One region of the Streptomyces sp. NPDC046122 genome, then DNA from elsewhere that is predicted to be linked to it. Evidence: riboswitches for the same ligand, from Rfam matches in the RefSeq annotation. Region 1 holds a riboswitch; each other region holds the start of a gene.
The links. Region 1 has a riboswitch for cyclic di-AMP ahead of AC07FK_RS30040 (M23 family metallopeptidase). Riboswitches for the same ligand answer to the same signal wherever they lie in the genome.
Positions count from the first base shown of each region.

Region 2: linked by a shared signal. The riboswitch ahead of AC07FK_RS20185 (transglycosylase family protein) and the one ahead of AC07FK_RS30040 (M23 family metallopeptidase) in region 1 are both predicted to bind cyclic di-AMP.
Region 3: linked by a shared signal. The riboswitch ahead of AC07FK_RS13625 (C40 family peptidase) and the one ahead of AC07FK_RS30040 (M23 family metallopeptidase) in region 1 are both predicted to bind cyclic di-AMP.

Region 1 is NZ_JBWKLQ010000017.1:16,110-22,263, reverse strand. It holds gene AC07FK_RS30070 (FG-GAP repeat domain-containing protein) at 1-151, shown strand, start outside; tRNA gene AC07FK_RS30065 (tRNA-Lys) at 239-311, shown strand; gene AC07FK_RS30060 (DUF5988 family protein) at 448-648, shown strand; tRNA gene AC07FK_RS30055 (tRNA-Met) at 779-852, shown strand; gene AC07FK_RS30050 (PP2C family protein-serine/threonine phosphatase) at 1,013-2,236, shown strand; gene AC07FK_RS30045 (DUF2332 domain-containing protein) at 2,175-3,158, opposite strand; cyclic di-AMP (ydaO/yuaA leader) riboswitch at 3,417-3,564, shown strand; gene AC07FK_RS30040 (M23 family metallopeptidase) at 3,576-4,664, shown strand; gene AC07FK_RS30035 (PrsW family intramembrane metalloprotease) at 4,820-6,154, opposite strand, start outside.
Region 2 is NZ_JBWKLQ010000007.1:84,758-90,911, reverse strand. It holds gene AC07FK_RS20195 (cytochrome P450 family protein) at 1-684, shown strand, start outside; gene AC07FK_RS20190 (transglycosylase family protein) at 797-1,762, shown strand; cyclic di-AMP (ydaO/yuaA leader) riboswitch at 2,031-2,201, shown strand; gene AC07FK_RS20185 (transglycosylase family protein) at 2,205-2,903, shown strand; gene eno (phosphopyruvate hydratase) at 3,185-4,471, shown strand; gene AC07FK_RS20175 (FtsB family cell division protein) at 4,605-5,084, shown strand; gene AC07FK_RS20170 (DUF501 domain-containing protein) at 5,124-5,672, shown strand; gene AC07FK_RS20165 (Ppx/GppA phosphatase family protein) at 5,669-6,154, shown strand, end outside.
Region 3 is NZ_JBWKLQ010000004.1:109,091-115,244, forward strand. It holds gene AC07FK_RS13620 (hypothetical protein) at 207-560, shown strand; gene AC07FK_RS13625 (C40 family peptidase) at 730-1,956, opposite strand; cyclic di-AMP (ydaO/yuaA leader) riboswitch at 1,964-2,129, opposite strand; gene pcrA (DNA helicase PcrA) at 2,433-4,889, shown strand; gene AC07FK_RS13635 (M23 family metallopeptidase) at 5,031-6,154, opposite strand, start outside.

The DNA of each region.
Region 1 (6,154 bases):
CGTCGGTGACGTGAGCGGCGACGGCAAGGCCGACATCGTCGTGCGGGACTCCGCCGGAAACCTCTTCCGCAACTACGGGAACGGCCGCGGGTCCTTCGGCGGCCGCACGCGGATCGCCACCGGATGGCAGGGCTACAAGGGGCTGTTCTAGAGCTCCGCCCCACCGCGACGGGCCGGGTAGCCGATACCCGATCGGTTACCCGGCCCGCTGCGGCTATGCTCGGGGGTGATTCGCCGAGGGCCGTTAGCTCAATTGGCAGAGCAGCGGACTTTTAATCCGTTGGTTGTGGGTTCGAGTCCCACACGGCCTACCGCCCGAGGCGTCCGGGGCATCCCGGTCGACCCGCACGTCAGCGCCCCGCCCGACTTGATCGGGCGGGGCGCGGCGCGTTCCCGGGCGGGTGCTCCGACATGCGCGCGCGGGGAAGCGTGGGAACACTGGTGGGCATGACGGAAAAGGCGCTCCTCGAAGGCGGGCCGGACGATCTGCGGGACCGGATCGTGCCGATCACGCCACCCGGACAAGAGCTGAAGATCCCGCACCGCGGCGGCTACGAGCACTTCAAGGTCACGTCGCGGCACCAGGAGACCGATCAGGGACGCGTGACGGTCTACGAGTGGTGGGAGCGCACGGAGATCGCCGAGTAACGGCGCTCCGGGGCGGGCGGGTTGAGCGGGCCGGGCGGCGTGCGCCGCCCGTCGGCCGGACCGGCGGCGGGTGAGCGTCGGGCGCGTGGTCCTGGGCGGTCTCCCCATGGCGTACAGTTGTGTTCAACGACGCGGGGTGGAGCAGCTCGGTAGCTCGCTGGGCTCATAACCCAGAGGTCGCAGGTTCAAATCCTGTCCCCGCTACTGAAGAAGAAGACGAAGGCCCGGATCTCGGAAGAGATCCGGGCCTTCGTCGTGTCCGGGGGCGGCCGCGCCCCCACCCGTCCCCCGTTCGGCCGCCCCCGATGGCCGCCCGGTGCGGCGGCGGCCAGCCTGGGCAGGGCGCGGTACCCTCCGCAGCCGGGTGCGCGGCGAGGAGACCACGGTGGGGAAGAAGGGCGCGGCGGTCGCCGGACCCGGCGGGGACAGGGTCGCCTCGCGGTTCGTCCGCGCGCTGCCCGTGCTGCTGATCGCCGGCGGCTGCGCCTTCGACCTCACCACGCCGCCGAACTTCACCGCCTCGCCGCTCTTCGCGGCCGCCCCGCTGATCGCGGCGCCGCTCTTCTCGCTCCGCAACACCCTGGTGACCGGTGGCGCCGCGACCGCCGCCGTGGTGGGGCTGCACCTGCACGACGGCACCTCGACGCACGTGGAGTCCGTGACCGAGCTGATCACCGTGGTGACCGTCGCCGTCCTCGCGCTGGTCATCAACCGCGTCGTACGCCGCAGCGGCCGGCAGCTCGCCTCCGTCCGCACCATCGCGGAGGCGGCGCAGCGCGCGGTGCTCCCCGTACCGGCCGACCGGATCGCCGGACTGCACATCGCGGCGCGGTACGAGGCCGCCCAGGCGGACGCCTTCATCGGCGGGGACCTCTTCGCCGTCCAGGACACGCCGTCCGGCGTGCGGCTGATCGTCGGCGACGTACGCGGCAAAGGGCTCGGAGCGGTCGAGGCGGTGGCCGTCGTCGTCGGCGCCTTCCGGGAGGCCGCCGAGCAGGAGAGCACCCTGGAGGACGTCGCGCAGCGCCTGGAGCGGGCGCTCACCCGGGAGGGGGCGCGGCGCGACGGGCTCGACGCCTTCGAGGGCTTCACGACGGCGGTACTGGCGGAGATCCCGCGCGACGAGGGCGTCGTGCGGCTGCTCAACCGGGGCCACCCGGATCCGCTTCTGCTGTACGCCGACGGGGATCTCGCGGAGATCGCCCCGGCCGAGGCCGCGCTGCCGCTGGGCATGGGCGACCTGGGCGCGTGGCCGGACCGGGCGCAGGGGTGCCCGTTCCCGCCCGGCGCCACCCTGCTGCTCTACACGGACGGCCTGTCCGAGGCGCGGAACGCCGACGGCGTCTTCTACGACCCCGCGGCCCGGCTGCGCGGCCGGATCTTCCCCGGCCCGGACGAGCTGCTGGACGCGCTCGTCGCCGACGTACGGCTGCACACGGCGGGGGCGGCCACGGACGACATGGCGCTGCTCGCCGTCGGCAGGCCCGCCGAGGGGCAGCAGGACCGCCGCAGGACCGTGAGGGTGGTCAGGCGTCCGGAGCCGCCGGACGGCCGAACCAGTGCAGGCTCTGACCGTGCGGCGCCGTGAAGGCGACCGCCCGCTCGTCGAGGGCCAGGGTGAGCAGGTGCTCGTCGTCGGGGGCGGGGGCGTCCAGCCAGGGCAGCACGGTGTGGTGCTCGTTGGAGATCCAGTGGCCGGGCAGTTCACGGACGAGCGCGGCGAACTCCTCGCGGCGGGCGAGCGGCAGGTAGGTGAGCACGGCGGTGTGGAAGACGACCAGCGTGGCGTCCGAGGGGGCCTCGGCGGCCAGCGCGGGGAGTGCGTCGACCAGGTCGCCGCGGACGATGCGGGGCCTGGGAGCCGTACGCACGGCCTCGATGGCGGCGAGCTGCTGACGGGGGCGCTCGGCGCGGCCGGGCCAGATCAGTGACTGGAGCCAGCGGATGTCGTCCTCGGCGGTGGCGTCGAGCGGGTTGAGGTCGATGCCGGCGCGCCACGCGACGTCCGGGAGCGCTTCGGGCAGGGGGACGGGGCCCTCCGTACGGCAGCCGAAGGTGGCGGGGGACGCGCCCAGGACGGGGCCGTCGTCGTAGCGGTAGGCGTAGCGGTCGGGGTGGAGGCACAGGCCGGCCGAGGCGCCGACCTCGATGAGGGCGAGGGGCTGGGGGAGGGCGGCGAGGAGGGGCAGCAGGGTGGCGCAGCGGGCGGGCTCGTTGGTCTGCGTGAACCGGGCGAGCACGACCTCGCGCACGGCGTCCCAGTGGGCCAGGGTCCAGGCGCGGAAGGACGCCCAGTCCTCGTACGGGCCGCCGAGGTACCGGACGGCGGCCAGGAGGAGGTTGGGCTGCTGCTTGTTGCCGGGCGGGAGGGCGGCGACGAGGGCGCAGAGGTCCTGGTCCTCGCTGACGCGGGCGGTGAGTTCGGCGTACAGGGGCGAGACGCCGTGCGCCTGCTGCTCGGAGAACTCGCGGTAGCGGGCGGCCACGGACTGCGTGCTGTTGACAACCATGTGCCGAAGTTAGCCGCCGGGGAACGCTCGCGACGCTGCGTAGCCGTGGGATGCCCCTCCGCATAACAATTGACGAACCGTCATGCGACGGATGTTTTCTGAGTGGCGGTCAACTCGTCCGTCTGTGGGGGTTTGTGTCCTGATTGGTTCAGGCCGAGGCCCTTAACGATCAGTTGGAACAGCTTGGAAACCGGAGCTGGTGTCTATTAACGTTCGATAACGCAGCGCGGTCGTCCCAGTCGTCGCAAGAGACGGCACCGTGCGCACGCGCCGAATCCCGCAAGGGAACCGGGGAACCACGTTCCTTGGGGTGAATCGGGCCGCTCCGTACCCACGGAGAGGCCCGTAGGAGACCTTCCTGCTCCGAACCCGTCAGCTAACCCGGTAGGCGAGAAGGAAGGAAAGGAGCACGCCCACGTGGCGTCCAGCAGCCCTGCCCCCCACACCGCCATGCCCCCTTACGGGGCGGCCCCCGGCACCGGTGACCACATCGGCGGGGAGGGGACCTGGGAGGAATGGAATCCGACCGAGGAATCCGTCCGCCCCGTACGCGGCCGTCACCGGGTCGCCAAGCAGCGCGGCGGTCTCGGCCGCAGCTCCACCGTCCTCGGCGTCGGCGTCATCGCCGCTGTCGGCGCGGGTGGCATCGCCACGGCCCAGGACAAGCCGGCCATATCGATCTCCCTTCCCGACGCGATAGCGGACTCGCTTCCCGACGCAGACCAACTACCCGGTGTCGGCGCTTTCATGTCCGACGACGCCGAACCTGACGCGGGCGCGGCGAACGAAGCAGTCGTGGCCGCCGCCCCGCTGACGACCGCGGGCGTCACCACCGCCGATGCGCAGCAGGGCACCACCGACGCGGGCGAGGCCCTGCGCGCCCGCATCCTCCAGCAGGCCGAGCAGCAGCAGGCCGCCGCCGACGCCGAGGCGAAGGAGGCCGCCGAGAAGGAGGCCGCCGAGAAGGCCGCGGCCGAGGCGAAGAAGCAGCAGGGCGCGGCGGAGGCCGAGGCGGCCGAGGAGAAGCGCGAGGCCGCGGAGAAGAAGCGCGAGGCGGAGGAAGAGGCCGCGCGCAAGGCCGAGGCGGAGCGGCTCGCCAAGCTGGCCGCCAGCTACTCGCTGCCGACCTCGTCGTACACGCTCACCTCGACCTACGGCCAGTCCGGCTCCATGTGGTCCTCCGGCCAGCACACCGGCCTCGACTTCGCCGCCCCGACGGGCACGCCGGTCAAGGCCGTGCACGGCGGCACGATCAAGTCCGCCGGCTGGTCGGGCTCGTACGGCTACCGCATCGTCCTGGAGCTCGAGGACGGTACGGAGATCTGGTACTGCCACCTCTCCTCGATGACCGTCACCTCCGGCGACGTCGGTACGGGCGAGGTCATCGGCCGCGTGGGCGCCACCGGCAACGTGACCGGCCCGCACCTGCACCTCGAAGTGCACACCCCGGACGGCGCCGGCGTCGACCCGGCAGCGTGGCTGCGCGGCAAGGGCCTCACGGTCTGACGGCTCCCGCCTCCCGCACCGCACGTCGCCGGGGCGTCCTGTGGGCTCCCCACCGGACGCCCCCGCAGCACCGCCCCGTTCCCCGGCAGCCCTGACGCACGCCCCCCGCGCCCAGGGCTGCCGGTCTGTGCGCGCGTTTTGCCGAGGACGCTCGGCTACCCCTGCCGGTACGGGTTGTACGCGGCGTAGTCCTGGTGCGGCGGCGGGCCGTACCCGTACCCGTACGGCTGCCACGGCGGCGGGGTCCGCACCCGGCCGGTGGCCCGCGCCGCGTACTCCAGGGCCGGACCGGCCACCTCCCGGCGCTGCCACAGGTGGTGCAGCAGCTCCTGCTCGCGGGCCGGGAAGTCCGCGCCCAGCGCACCCCGGTGGGCGCGGTGGCGGAGGAACGCCAGCGACGTGGCGGACGCTTCGTACTCCGCCACGGCGCGGGCGGCGGCGCGGCCTCCGGTCCGCCCCGCCGCACCGCTTCCGTGCGTACGCGCCGCCGCGCCGCGCGCCAGTGCCCGCGCCCGCATCGACGAGAGGGCGAGCGGCTCGGCGGGCAGCAGCCAGCCGGCGGCGGCGTACGCGGGCAGCTCGGCGGCTATCGTGCGCAGCTCGCGCTGGCGCGTCCACACCACCAGCCAGGTCAGCAGGGCGAAGGCGGGGACCATGAAAGCGCCGTACACCGCGTAGAAGCCGTACTCCCCGAAGGCCGCCGAGCCGTTCCACAGGGCGTGCATCCCCATCGCGCACGCCAGGCCGAGGAGGGGAGGCGCGACCCGCCGCCAGCGCCCCCGGCGCGTGGGAGCGAGGGCGGCGAGGCCGAAGCCGATGCCCGTCAGCACCGTGAACAGGGGATGCGCGAACGGCGACATCACTATGCGCACGAAGAAGGTCGCCGCGGTCACCGACGCGAGGCCGGAGGCGCCGGCCTGCTGGTCCTCCCCGAAGGCGTTGCCGAGGTAGAGGATGTTCTCGGTGAAGGCGAACCCGGTCGCCGTGAACCCGGCGACCACCACCCCGTCGACGACCCCGGTGAAGTCCCGTCTGCGGAAGACGAAGATCAGCAGCACGGCCGCCGCCTTCGCGCTCTCCTCGACGACCGGTGCTATCACCGTGGCGCCGAGGGATTCGGCCCCCGCCGGATCGGCGGTGGCCGTGGCTATCCAGCGGGTCGCGAAGCTGTTCGCGATGATCGCGACGAGCGCGGCCGCGAACGCGCCCCAGGCGAAGGCGAAGAGGAGGTTCCGCCAGGGTTCGGGCTCCACCCGGTCCAGCCAGCGGAACGCCGACGCCAGCAACGGCACCGGCAGCACGGCGAGTCCCAGACCGACCAGGAAGCCGTGCGTGCCGGTCTGGTCGCGGACGATCGCGAGGATCACCAGGGCGCAGAGCGCCAGCGCCGTGATCACCGCGCCCGCGCGCACCGCCCTGGTGCGCCACCAGGCCCGGCGCGGCCGGTAGCGCCAGTGGGCAGGCGGCGGTACGGCGGTGAACCGCGGCTG
Region 2 (6,154 bases), on a different contig from region 1:
GCGCGCTCGGTCAAGAAGATGCGTACGTACCTCGCGGAACTCATCCACCGCAAACGGGAGGAACCGGGCGACGACCTGATCTCCGGGCTGATCCGGGCGGGCGACCACGGCGAGCACCTCACCGAGAACGAGGCGGCGGCGATGGCCTTCATCCTGCTCTTCGCCGGGTTCGAGACGACGGTCAACCTCATCGGCAACGGCGTGTACGCGCTGCTGCGCAACCCGGAGCAGCGCGAGCGCCTCCAGCGCGCGCTCGCGGAGGGGGACACGGAGCTGCTGGCCACCGGCGTCGAGGAACTGCTGCGGTACGACGGGCCCGTGGAGCTCGCGACCTGGCGGTACGCCACCGAGCCGCTGGTCCTGGGAGGCCGGGACGTCGCGGCCGGCGAGCCCGTGCTCGTCGTGCTCGCCGCCGCCGACCGGGATCCCGAGCGCTTCGGCGAGCCGGACACGCTCGACCTCGCACGCCGCGACAACCCGCACCTGGGCTACGGGCACGGCATCCACTACTGCCTCGGCGCACCGCTCGCGCGGCTCGAAGGGCAGGCGGCCATCGCGACGCTGCTGCGGCGCCTGCCCGACGTGCGACTCGCGGGGGAACCCGACGATTTGCGCTGGCGCGGCGGGCTCATCATGCGCGGGTTGCGCACTCTGCCCGTGGAGTTCACGGCCGAAACCAGGTGACGCTGCGTCACTTCGAGACCTTCACGTGATCTGCGCTGCATCGACTTGTAACAAACGTTCGAGTGCCGCTACGTTCTCCGTCAACCTCAGCCGTCGCTCGAAAGGCCACCGCATGCGCTCCGGGAACGGGAGACACCGCCGCCCCCGTCAGGCTCCAGCCCTCGTCGTCGCGGCAGGAGTGACCGGATCCGCCATCGCGATCCCGTTGCTCGGCGCGAGCGGCGCGACCGCTGCCGAAGCCACGACCTGGGACCGGGTCGCCGATTGCGAGAGCGGCGGCATGTGGAGTGCCGACCTCGGCAACGGCTACTACGGCGGGCTCCAGTTCTCCCCCGAGACGTGGCAGAAGTTCGGCGGCACGGCCTACGCGCCGCGCGCCGACCTCGCCAGCCGCTCCCAGCAGATCCAGGTCGCCGAGAAGGTGCTCGCGAAGGAGGGCCCCCAGGCGTGGCCCAGTTGCGCGCTCATCTCCGGCCTGACGGAGGGTGACGACGCCGCGTCGGACGACGGCGCGACCTCCGGACCGGCCGCCGGGCCGGAGAAGGACGCGCCGGCCGCCGCGAGCCGCGACGCCTCCGACGCCCCCGCGTCCGCCGAGCCGTCGGCGGACGAGACGTCCGGGGCCGGCCGGGACGGGTCCTCCTCCGTGAAGGCGGACCGGTCCGAGGCGCCCTCGCGGGACCGGACGCCGGACGGGGACTCCGAGACCCCCGCGGCGCCGTCCGCGGCCGGAAAGGGTGCGAAGGACGAGGAGGGCGACGCTCCCGCGGTCAAGGGCAAGCACCGCGGCGAGAAGGCCCGGGAGGACGACGCGGACGTGTCCGGCGAAGCGGGCGTCGAGCGTGAATCGGGCCGCCACGCCTCCCGGGGTGACGGAGCGACACGTGACGCCGCCACGGCGGAGGGCGGAGCGCGCGCGGACGGCAGCTACACCGTCCGTACCGGCGACAACCTCTCGGCCATCGCCGACGCCCACGAGGTGCGCGGCGGCTGGACGGCGCTCTACAACGCCAACGAGGAGACGGTCGGGACCGACCCGGACCTGATCCTCCCTGGCCAGAGCCTCGATCTGGGCTGATTTCGGGGGGTAGTTCGGGTCGCTATGTCCCGATTGGAGCAAGTGAGACAAGGGTCTCTTTGCCTCAACTCACGTCCGCGGCCCGGACGATCCCGCCCTCTCGCCCCTGACCTGCACGGATATGGGCGGGGTGAAGGGCGGGAAGGGTGATTTCTCCCTGATGAGCCTTTTTGAACATCACGGGCTCATGTGTTTACCGTCGAACCGCTCGCCACCGCGGGCCCCGTCGACCGCCACGCCGAATCCTGCCGGCGGCCGGGGGGAACCGACGCGTAAAGCGCCGTAGGCAGGAGCGGGGGACCCAGGTAGGCGCCGGGCCCGTACGTCGGAAGACGAACGGAACCGGCTTGGGGTTAAGCCGCGCGACCCAGGTCGCGCGCCGGGCACTCACTTGGCCCGAACCCGACAGCTCACCTCGTAGGCGTCGGTGAGGAGATGTCGCATGCTGTTTTCCGGCAAGGCCAAGCACCGCCGCCCGTCGAAGGCCACTCGTGTCGCCACGCTCGTCGGCATCACCGGCGCCGCTGTCGCCGTCCCGCTGATGGGCGCCACGTCGGCCTCCGCGGCCTCCGTCGAGACCTGGGACGCCGTCGCCCAGTGCGAGTCCGGCGGCAACTGGTCCATCAACACGGGCAACGGCTACTACGGCGGCCTGCAGTTCTCCGCCTCCAGCTGGGCCGCCGCCGGCGGCACGCAGTACGCCCCGACCGCCGACAAGGCGTCCAAGGCGCAGCAGATCGCCACCGCCGAGAAGCTCCTCGACATGCAGGGCCCGGGCGCCTGGGCCTGCGCCGGCGCCGGCGGCCTGACCAACGACGGCGTCGACCCGGGTGTCGACACCTCCGGTTCCTCCTCCGCGCAGCAGGAGCAGCCGAAGCAGCAGGCCGCGCCGCGCGCCGCCGAGCAGCCCGCCTCGCGCAGCGAGGTCCGCACCGCGCCCAAGGCCGCCGAGCAGCCCGCCGCGCCGAAGTCCTTCGAGAAGGGCGACGGCGAGTACAAGGTGAAGTCCGGCGACACCCTCGGCAAGATCGCTGAGAAGAAGAAGGTCAAGGGTGGCTGGGAGAAGCTCTTCGAGCTGAACAAGGACATCGTCGACGACGCCGATGTCATCTACGTGGGCCAGCAGCTCCACCTGAGCTGACCCGAGCTCACACCCCGAGCACCCCGGCCCGGCGCGTTTCCCCCGTACGCGCCGGGCCGGGGTTTCGTCTTCGTGCGGGCCCCCGGACCAGGCGGTGTTACTGCCCGGTAGGCCCGGTGTGCCGGAAGTCGGGCACAGAGTTACGTCCGCTATTGCGGGCATTCGCGGCTCTTCTCGTCCCAGGGGGCGGGCGAACGGCCGACCGACGCCCCCGAGCCGGTTAGGCTCTTGTCGCAAGGCCAAAGTGACCCTGCACCCCTAGCGTCACATCCCAGAAGGAGATGCTCGTGCCGTCCATCGACGTCGTCGTAGCCCGGGAAATCCTGGACTCCCGAGGCAACCCCACGGTCGAGGTCGAGGTCGGCCTCGACGACGGCAGCACGGGTCGTGCTGCCGTTCCGTCCGGTGCCTCCACCGGAGCGTTCGAGGCCATCGAGCTTCGCGACGGTGACCCGAACCGCTACCAGGGCAAGGGTGTCGAGAAGGCCGTCCTCGCCGTCATCGAGCAGATCGGCCCGGAGCTCGTCGGCTACGACGCCACCGAGCAGCGCCTGATCGACCAGGCCATGTTCGACCTGGACGCCACCGAGAACAAGGCGTCCCTCGGCGCCAACGCCATCCTCGGCGTCTCCCTCGCCGTCGCGCACGCCGCCTCCGAGGCGTCGGACCTGCCGCTGTTCCGCTACCTCGGCGGCCCGAACGCGCACCTGCTGCCCGTTCCGATGATGAACATCCTCAACGGTGGGTCGCACGCCGACTCCAACGTCGACATCCAGGAGTTCATGATCGCGCCGATCGGCGCCGAGTCGTTCTCCGAGGCCCTGCGCTGGGGCACGGAGGTCTACCACACCCTCAAGTCCGTCCTGAAGTCCAAGGGCCTGTCCACCGGCCTCGGCGACGAGGGCGGCTTCGCGCCGAACCTGGACTCCAACCGCGCCGCGCTCGACCTCATCCTGGAGGCCGTCAAGCAGGCGGGTTACGTCCCGGGCGAGCAGATCGCGCTCGCGCTCGACGTGGCCGCGTCCGAGTTCTACAAGGACGGCGTGTACGAGTTCGAGGGCAAGTCCCGCTCGGCCGCCGAGATGACGGAGTACTACGAGGAGCTCGTCGCGGCGTACCCGCTCGTCTCCATCGAGGACCCGCTGTTCGAGGACGACTGGGCCGGCTGGAACACCGTCACCGAGCGCCTCGGCGACAAGGTCCAGCTCGTCGGTGACGACCTGTTCGTCACCAACCCCGAGCGCCTGGCCCGCGGCATCGAGGAGAAGTCGGCCAACGCCCTCCTCGTCAAGGTCAACCAGATCGGTTCGCTGACCGAGACCCTGGACGCCGTCGAGCTGGCGCAGCGCAACGGCTTCAAGTGCATGATGTCGCACCGTTCCGGCGAGACCGAGGACGTCACCATCGCCGACCTCGCCGTCGCCACCAACTGCGGCCAGATCAAGACCGGCGCCCCGGCCCGTTCCGAGCGTGTCGCCAAGTACAACCAGCTGCTGCGCATTGAGGAGATCCTCGACGACGCGGCCGTGTACGCGGGCCGCAGCGCGTTCCCCCGCTTCAAGGGATAAGCACAGCAAGGGTTAAGCACAGCAAGGGCCGAGCACCGGCCGAGGGCTGAAAGCCTGAGCCTCCCTACGTCCCCGCACCCGGTCCCGTACCGTGTGCGGGGACGTACGCGCGTACAGGGGAGACGGGAGAGACATGGCCGGGAAGAACCGGGACCGGTTCTCCACCACCACCAGGATCCGGCTGCTCGGCGAGCAGACCGCCGCCCGTGTCTACCGCTCGCAGACGCGCAGGCAGGCCCGCCGCTCCCGGCTCACCGGCCGGGCCGCGCTGCTCGTCCTGGTCGTGTGCTCGCTGGTCGTGGCGCTCGCCTACCCGATGCGGCAGTACGTGTCGCAGCGCGGCGAGATCGCCGAGCAGCAGCGCAAGATGCGGGAGGCCGGCCGACGCGTCGAGGAACTGCGCGACGAGAAGGCCAGGCTCAAGGACGACGCCTACATCGAGCGCCTCGCCCGCGAGCACCTGCACCTCGTACGCCCGGGCGAGACGGGGTTCACCGTCGTCGACCCGCACGCCCGCGACCGGCGGCGCGAGGACGGCGGCGGCGCCGACCGTCCCTGGTACAGCAACCTCTGGGACGGCGTCGACAAGGCCGACCGCGCGGGCAACCAGTAATCACCAGTCACCACCGAACACGAAGGCACGAACGCAACGATGGACGCCGCACCCCCGACCACCCCGCGCACCGAGCCCACCGAGGCGGACATCGAGGCGTTCAAGCTCCAGTTGGGCCGCCCGCCGCGCGGACTGCGCGCCATCGCGCACCGCTGCCCGTGCGGACAGCCGGACGTGGTCGAGACGGCCCCGCGCCTGGAGGACGGCACGCCGTTCCCCACGCTCTACTACCTCACCTGCCCCCGCGCGGCCGGCGCGATCGGCACGCTGGAGGGCTCGGGCCTGATGAAGGAGATGCAGGACCGCCTCTCCGAGGACGCCGAGCTGGCCGCCGCCTACCGTGCAGCCCACGAGGACTACATCCGGCGCCGTGACGAGATCGAGGTGCTCCAGGGCTTCCCCAGCGCCGGCGGCATGCCGGACCGCGTGAAGTGCCTGCACGTCCTCGTCGGCCACGCGCTGGCCGCCGGACCCGGCGTCAACCCGTTCGGGGACGAGGCGCTCGCGCTGCTGCCCGAGTGGTGGGCGAAGGGGCCGTGCGTGACCCCGTGCGGCGAGGGCGGCGCGGAAGAGGAGGCCGGCAAGTGAGCACCCGCGTGGCCGCCGTCGACTGCGGCACCAACTCCATCCGCCTCCTGGTCGCCGACACGGACCCGGCGACCGGCGAACTGGTCGAGATCGACCGCCGGATGCGGATCGTGCGCCTCGGCCAGGACGTCGACCGCACCGGCCGGCTCGCCCCCGAGGCGCTGGAACGCACTTTCGAGGCGTGCCGCGAGTACGCCGAGGTCATCAAGACACACGGCGCGCAGCGGACCCGGTTCGTCGCCACCTCCGCCTCCCGGGACGCAGAGAACCGCGACGACTTCGTACGGGGGGTCCTCGACATCCTGGGCGTGGAGCCCGAGGTGATCACCGGTGACGAGGAGGCCGAGTTCTCCTTCACCGGCGCCACCAGGGAACTGGCGGGCCGCGCGGACCTCACCGGGCCCTACCTGGTCGTGGACATCGGCGGCGGCTCCACGGAGTTCGTCGTCGGGGACGGCCACGTACGGGCCGCCCGCTCCGTC
Region 3 (6,154 bases), on a different contig from region 1:
TCGGCCACCTGGGGAAGGACGCTAAACGCGGCGGTCACGGGGCAGTGGCGGAATGACCGACAGTGGTCGAAACAGGCCGCCGTATGAACGGCGTTGAGAAGCAGGTCTGCTCCGGAAGCGAGCATTCCGCTGTTCCGCGACCGATACACCGATGGCGCGGCAGCCCGGCCGCCGGGCCTGCTATGGCCGGAGCTAGGCTCCGGTTCATGGACGTACTCATCAATGTCTTCGTCGGCCTGCACATCATCGGCATCGCCGCGCTGCTCGGCGGCTTCCTGACCCAGATGAAGGCGATGAGCGCCGGCGCCGCCCGCTTCACCCCCGCGATGCTGCACGGCGCGCTGACCATGCTCGTCACGGGCGTGGCGCTGGTGGGCCTCAACCAGGCGGACGACCAGACGGTGAACAACCTCAAGATCGGCGTCAAGCTCGCGGTCCTGGTGGTGATCCTCGGGCTGGTCTACGTGAAGCGCGACGAGGAGAAGGTGGAGAAGGCCCTGTTCGGAGCCGTCGGCGGACTGACCGTCGCCAACATCTTCATCGCGGTGCTCTGGACCTGACCCGGCCTGACCCGACCGGCTCGACCTGACCTGGCTGCCCCGGCGTGCCCTGGGCCGGCCCAGGCCGGTACCGCAGCCGCCCCGGCTCCCGCCGGTCGTGGCAGCCGGTGAGCCGTACCGCCACCGCGCCGGGCCTTGCGCCCGGGGCGGTGGCGGTACGCGCTCGGAACTACGCGGGGCGCACGCTGCCGTAGATCGGCATGTAGTAGATCGACTCCTCGCGGACGTTCGTGCCGGGCTTCGGGGCGTGGATCATCTTGCCGCCGCCGATGTAGACGCCGACGTGGCTGATGTCGTCGTAGAAGAAGACGAGGTCGCCCGGCTTGAGATCACCGGTCGCCACCCGGGTGCCGACGTTCACCTGGTCCCAGGTGGTGCGGGGGAGCGTGACGCCGGCGGCCTTCCAGGCGGCCTGGGTCAGGCCGGAGCAGTCGTAGGAACTGGGTCCCGCCGCGCCCCACACGTACGGCTTGCCGATCTGGGCGCGGGCGAAGGCGAGGACCTTCTCGGCCTTGGCGGCGTACGCGTCACCGGCGACGGGGGTCGTGCCGGTGCCGGTGCCGGTCCCGGTGCCCGTTCCGGTACCCGTACCCGCATCGCTCTCGTCGTTCTGGGCGGCTTCGCGCTCGCGGTCGGCCTCCGCCTCGGCAGCGGCTTCCGCCTTGGCCGCCGCCTTCGCCTCGGCCGCCGCCTTCGCCTCTGCCTCGGCCTTCGCCTCTGCCTTGCGCCGGGCCTCCGCCTCGCGCTTCTCCTCCAGCTCCGCGAGCCGGGCCTTCTCCCGCGCGGTCAGCCGCGACAGCAGGTCACGCGCCTCCGCGAGCTTCCTCTGCACGTCCTGCTTCGAGGACTTGAGGGAGTCCTGCGACTCGGCCAGGCTCTCCAGGCTCCTGGTGGCCTCGGCGCGCTGCCCGGACGCCTCCGCCTGCTGCTCCTGAAAGTCCGTGACGTCCGCCTTCTGGCGTTCCGTCATCCGGTCCATCAGCCGGTTCTGGTCGAAGTACGCCTGCGGGCTGTCGGCGAGGAGCAGCGCGGCGGTCGGCGTGACCGACCCCGACCGGTACTGCGCCGCCGCGTACGTGCCCAGCTTGCGCCGCGCGTCGTTCAGTCTCTCGGTGCTCCGGGCGACCGAGTCGAGCAGGCCGTCCACCGACTTCCGCTGCTTCTCGGTGGCTTCCTTGGCGAGGTTGTACTTCTGCGTGGCCGTGCCGGCCTGCCGGTAGAGGTCGTCGACCTTCTTCTGTACTTCCTCGACGGACGGCGTACGGGCCGACGGGTCGGAGGGCGCGGCTCCGGCCGACTGGGCGAGCAGACCGACTGAGGCGAGGGCCGCCGTCGTGACACCCAGGGCGGGTGCGGTGGTGCGTACCCGGGTACGCGGCTTGCGATGCGACGCCAAGGCCGGCATCTCCTTCCGTGGACCGCCTACCGGGTTAGCTGTCGGGTTCGGGCGGGACAGACGGAAGGTGCCCTACGGTCCGTGGGACTGCGGACCGATTCACCCCAGGTGATGCGCGTGGGTCCCCGGTTCCGAACCGCCCTGGGGCAGGCCGGATTCGGCGTGGGCCACCCGCTCCGGCGCTGTTCGCCGGCTGGGGTACGAGCAGCCCGAGTCGGCACGCTAGCCAACAGTCGTGACCGCTGGGAAGCCCGATGTTCGATATGCCCGATACGTGTTCGTTACCTGGCCGAGCCGGTTCCGTTGCGCGCCCCACGAGCCGGCTCGCGGGGTCCGGTCGCGGGGCGTGGGCAAGCTCACACGGGGTGAACGGGGGTGCGCCGGCGTGCGGTGCGGCGGCTCCGGCCGGTCGTCTCGCGCGGGCCCGGCGGAATCCGGGGCGGGCTGTCGGTGGTCCCGCCTAAGCTTGGTAGACGATGAGCAGCCTCTTTGACGACAGCTTCCTGGCCGACCTCCAGCACACGGAGTACGCGAAGGACACCGCCCCGCCGCCCCCCGAGGACCACGCCCCGGAGGAGGTCCCGCACGACCTGTTCGGGGGTGCCTTCGACGCGCCTCCGGCGCCCAGGGACGCGCACTACAGGGACGGCGCGCCGCGCCCCGTCGTGGACGCCGCCGCGCTGCTCGAAGGGCTGAACGAGGAGCAGCGCGCCGCCGTCGTGCACTCCGGGTCGCCGCTGCTCATCGTGGCCGGCGCGGGCTCGGGCAAGACCCGCGTCCTGACCCACCGCATCGCGTACCTGCTGGCCAAGCGGGGCGTGCACCCCGGCCAGATCCTCGCGATCACCTTCACCAACAAGGCCGCCGGCGAGATGAAGGAGCGCGTGGAGCAGCTCGTGGGCCCCCGCGCGGGCCACATGTGGGTCTCCACCTTCCACAGCGCCTGCGTGCGCATCCTGCGCCGCGAGTCGAAGAAGCTCGGCTTCACGTCCTCGTTCTCGATCTACGACGCCGCCGACTCGAAGCGCCTCATGGCGCTCGTCTGCCGCGATCTGGACCTCGATCCCAAGCGCTTCCCGCCGAAGGCGTTCAGCGCCAAGGTCTCGAACCTGAAGAACGAGCTGATAGACGAGGAGACGTTCGCCGGCCAGGCCGCCGACGGCTTCGAGAAGACCCTGGCCCAGGCGTACGCGATGTACCAGGCACGGCTGCGCGAGGCCAACGCCCTGGACTTCGACGACATCATCATGACCACGGTGCACCTGCTCCAGGCGTTCCCGGACGTCGCCGAGCACTACCGGATGCGCTTCCGGCACGTCATGGTCGACGAGTACCAGGACACCAACCACGCCCAGTACACGCTCGTACGCGAACTGGTGGGCCCCTCGGGTGAGGGCCGGGCCCCGGGCGAGCTGTGCGTCGTGGGTGACGCCGACCAGTCGATCTACGCGTTCCGCGGCGCGACGATCCGCAACATCCTCCAGTTCGAGGAGGACTACCCGGACGCGAAGACGATCCTGCTGGAGCAGAACTACCGCTCGACGCAGACGATCCTCACAGCGGCCAACGCCGTCATCGAGCGCAACGAGAACCGCCGGCCCAAGAACCTGTGGACGGAAGCCGGCGCAGGCTCCCTGATCACCGGGTACGTCGCGGACACCGAGCACGACGAGGCGCAGTTCGTCGCCGAGGAGATCGACCGGCTCACGGACGCGGGCGACGCGAAGGCCGGCGACGTCGCCGTCTTCTACCGCACGAACGCCCAGTCCCGCGTCTTCGAAGAGATCTTCATCCGCGTCGGGCTGCCCTACAAGGTCGTCGGCGGCGTGCGCTTCTACGAGCGCAAGGAGGTGCGGGACGTCCTCGCGTACCTGCGCGTCCTGGCCAACCCCGAGGACACCGTTCCGCTGCGCCGCATCCTGAACGTGCCCAAGCGCGGCATCGGTGACCGGGCCGAGGCGATGATCGACGCGCTGTCGCTGCGCGAGAAGATCAGCTTCCCGCAGGCGCTGCGGCGCGTCGACGAGGCGTACGGCATGGCCGCCCGCTCGGCGAACGCCGTGAAGCGTTTCAACACGCTGATGGAAGAGCTCCGTACGATCGTCGAGTCCGGCGCCGGGCCCGCCACGGTCCTCGAAGCGGTCTTCGAACGCACCGGGTACCTCGCCGAGTTGCAGGCGTCGACCGACCCGCAGGACGAGACGCGCATCGAGAACCTCCAGGAGCTCGCCGCCGTGGCCCTGGAGTTCGAGCAGGAGCGCGAGGGCGACGAGCCCGGGACGCTGGCCGAGTTCCTGGAGAAGGTCGCGCTCGTCGCCGACTCCGACCAGATCCCCGACGAGGACGAAGAGGGATCGGGCGTCATCACGCTGATGACCCTGCACACCGCCAAGGGGCTGGAGTTCCCCGTGGTGTTCCTGACGGGCATGGAGGACGGCGTCTTCCCGCACATGCGCGCCCTCGGCCAGACGAAGGAACTGGAGGAGGAGCGGCGGCTCGCGTACGTCGGCATCACGCGCGCCCGCGAGCGGCTCTACCTGACGCGCGCTTCCATGCGCAGTGCGTGGGGGCAGCCGTCGTACAACCCGCCGTCGCGGTTCCTCGAGGAGATCCCGGACACCTACCTGACCTGGAAGCGCAAGGGCGCGCAGGCGCCGGCCGGGCCGGTGTCGGGCGTCGCCTCGTCGCTGTCGGCCTCCCTGGCGTCCCGGTCGCGGGGCGGGGGCGGCGCCTCGGGGTTCGCCACGCGGCGGACGTCGGACAAGCCGGTGGTCGCGCTGTCGGTCGGGGACCGGGTGACGCACGACCAGTTCGGGCTCGGCACCGTGATGACGGTGACGGGGACCGGGTCGGACGCGCAGGCCACGATCGACTTCGGCGACGAGCGGCCGAAGAAGCTCCTGCTGCGGTACGCGCCGGTCGAGAAGCTGTAGAAGGCCCGGGAGGGCGCAAGCCCTCCGCCACCGCGCCCCGGGGCCTCGTCGCTCCGGGGCCGGGGGCTTCGCCCTGCGCCGGATCCGGCTTCGTGACTTCCGGGTTTCGCGCCCGGACCCGGGGGCACCCGGAGCTTGGGATCAGGTCGGGCTGAGGCCGTGACTGCGGAACCAGGGCAGGGGGTCGATCGCAGAGCCACCGCCGGGGCGCACCTCGAAGTGCAGGTGCGGGCCCGTGGAGTTGCCGGAGTTGCCCGCGTACGCGATGACGTCGCCGGCCTGCACCGAGCCGGAGCGGATCTTGGTGCTGCTGAGGTGGCAGTACCAGGTCTCCGTACCGTCGGGCGCGGTCACTATCGCCATGTTCCCGTAGGCGGTGTTGTACTGCGTGCGGACCGTGCCGTCCGTCGCGGCCATCACCGGGGTGCCGTACCCGACGGGGAAGTCGATGCCGGAGTGCACGGACATCCAGTTGATGCCGGCCTGGCCGTAGTACGCGCTGAGGCCGTGCTGCTCGACCGGGAGCGCGAACTTGGGGCGGGCGGCCTCCTTGCGGGCGGCCTCCTCGGCTCTGCGCTTCTTCTCGGCGGCCTGGCGGGCTTGGAGGTCGATACGTTCCTGCGTGCGGCTCGCGCGGTCGGCGAAGTCCTCGGCGTCCGTACTGAGGTTGGCCAGCTGGGTGTCGAGCTTGTTGTTGACCGCGACGGGCTTCACCGAGCCGGGGTCGGCCGCCGACGCCGTCGTGGTGGTGTCCTTCTTCTCCTCGGCCGGGGCGCCGCCGCCGACGCTGCCGACCGATGCGGCGGCGATGCCGGCCACGCCCATCACGCAGGCGGAGGGGACGGCGACGGTGAGGAGCGCGGAGCGCTTGGCCGGTGTACGGCGGCGGCCGCGGCCGCCGGAGGCACCGGTGCCGCGGCGGGCCGAGCGGGGGCCGGGGGCGGTGACGGACACGGCTTCCGCCGGGGCGTGTTCGAGGTCTGTTTCGGTTTCCGTGCCGGGTTCAGGCTCGTGTTCGGACTCGTACTCCGACGTGTATTCGTGTTCCGCGCCGGGCGTGTTGCCGAGCTCGTCCGGCGTCGCCTCGTGCGGTGCGTCGGACGCTTCCGGTTCGTAGTCCGCCAGGGCCTCGGCCAGGTCGACCTGCGGGAACTCGGCCGTCTCGTAGGAGACTTGCTGCGGCGAAACGGTCTCGTGCGCGCCGGTCTGGCCGCCGGAGTTCCAGGCGGTGGCGTCGTACGCGCCGGTGTCGTAGGCCGGCGTCG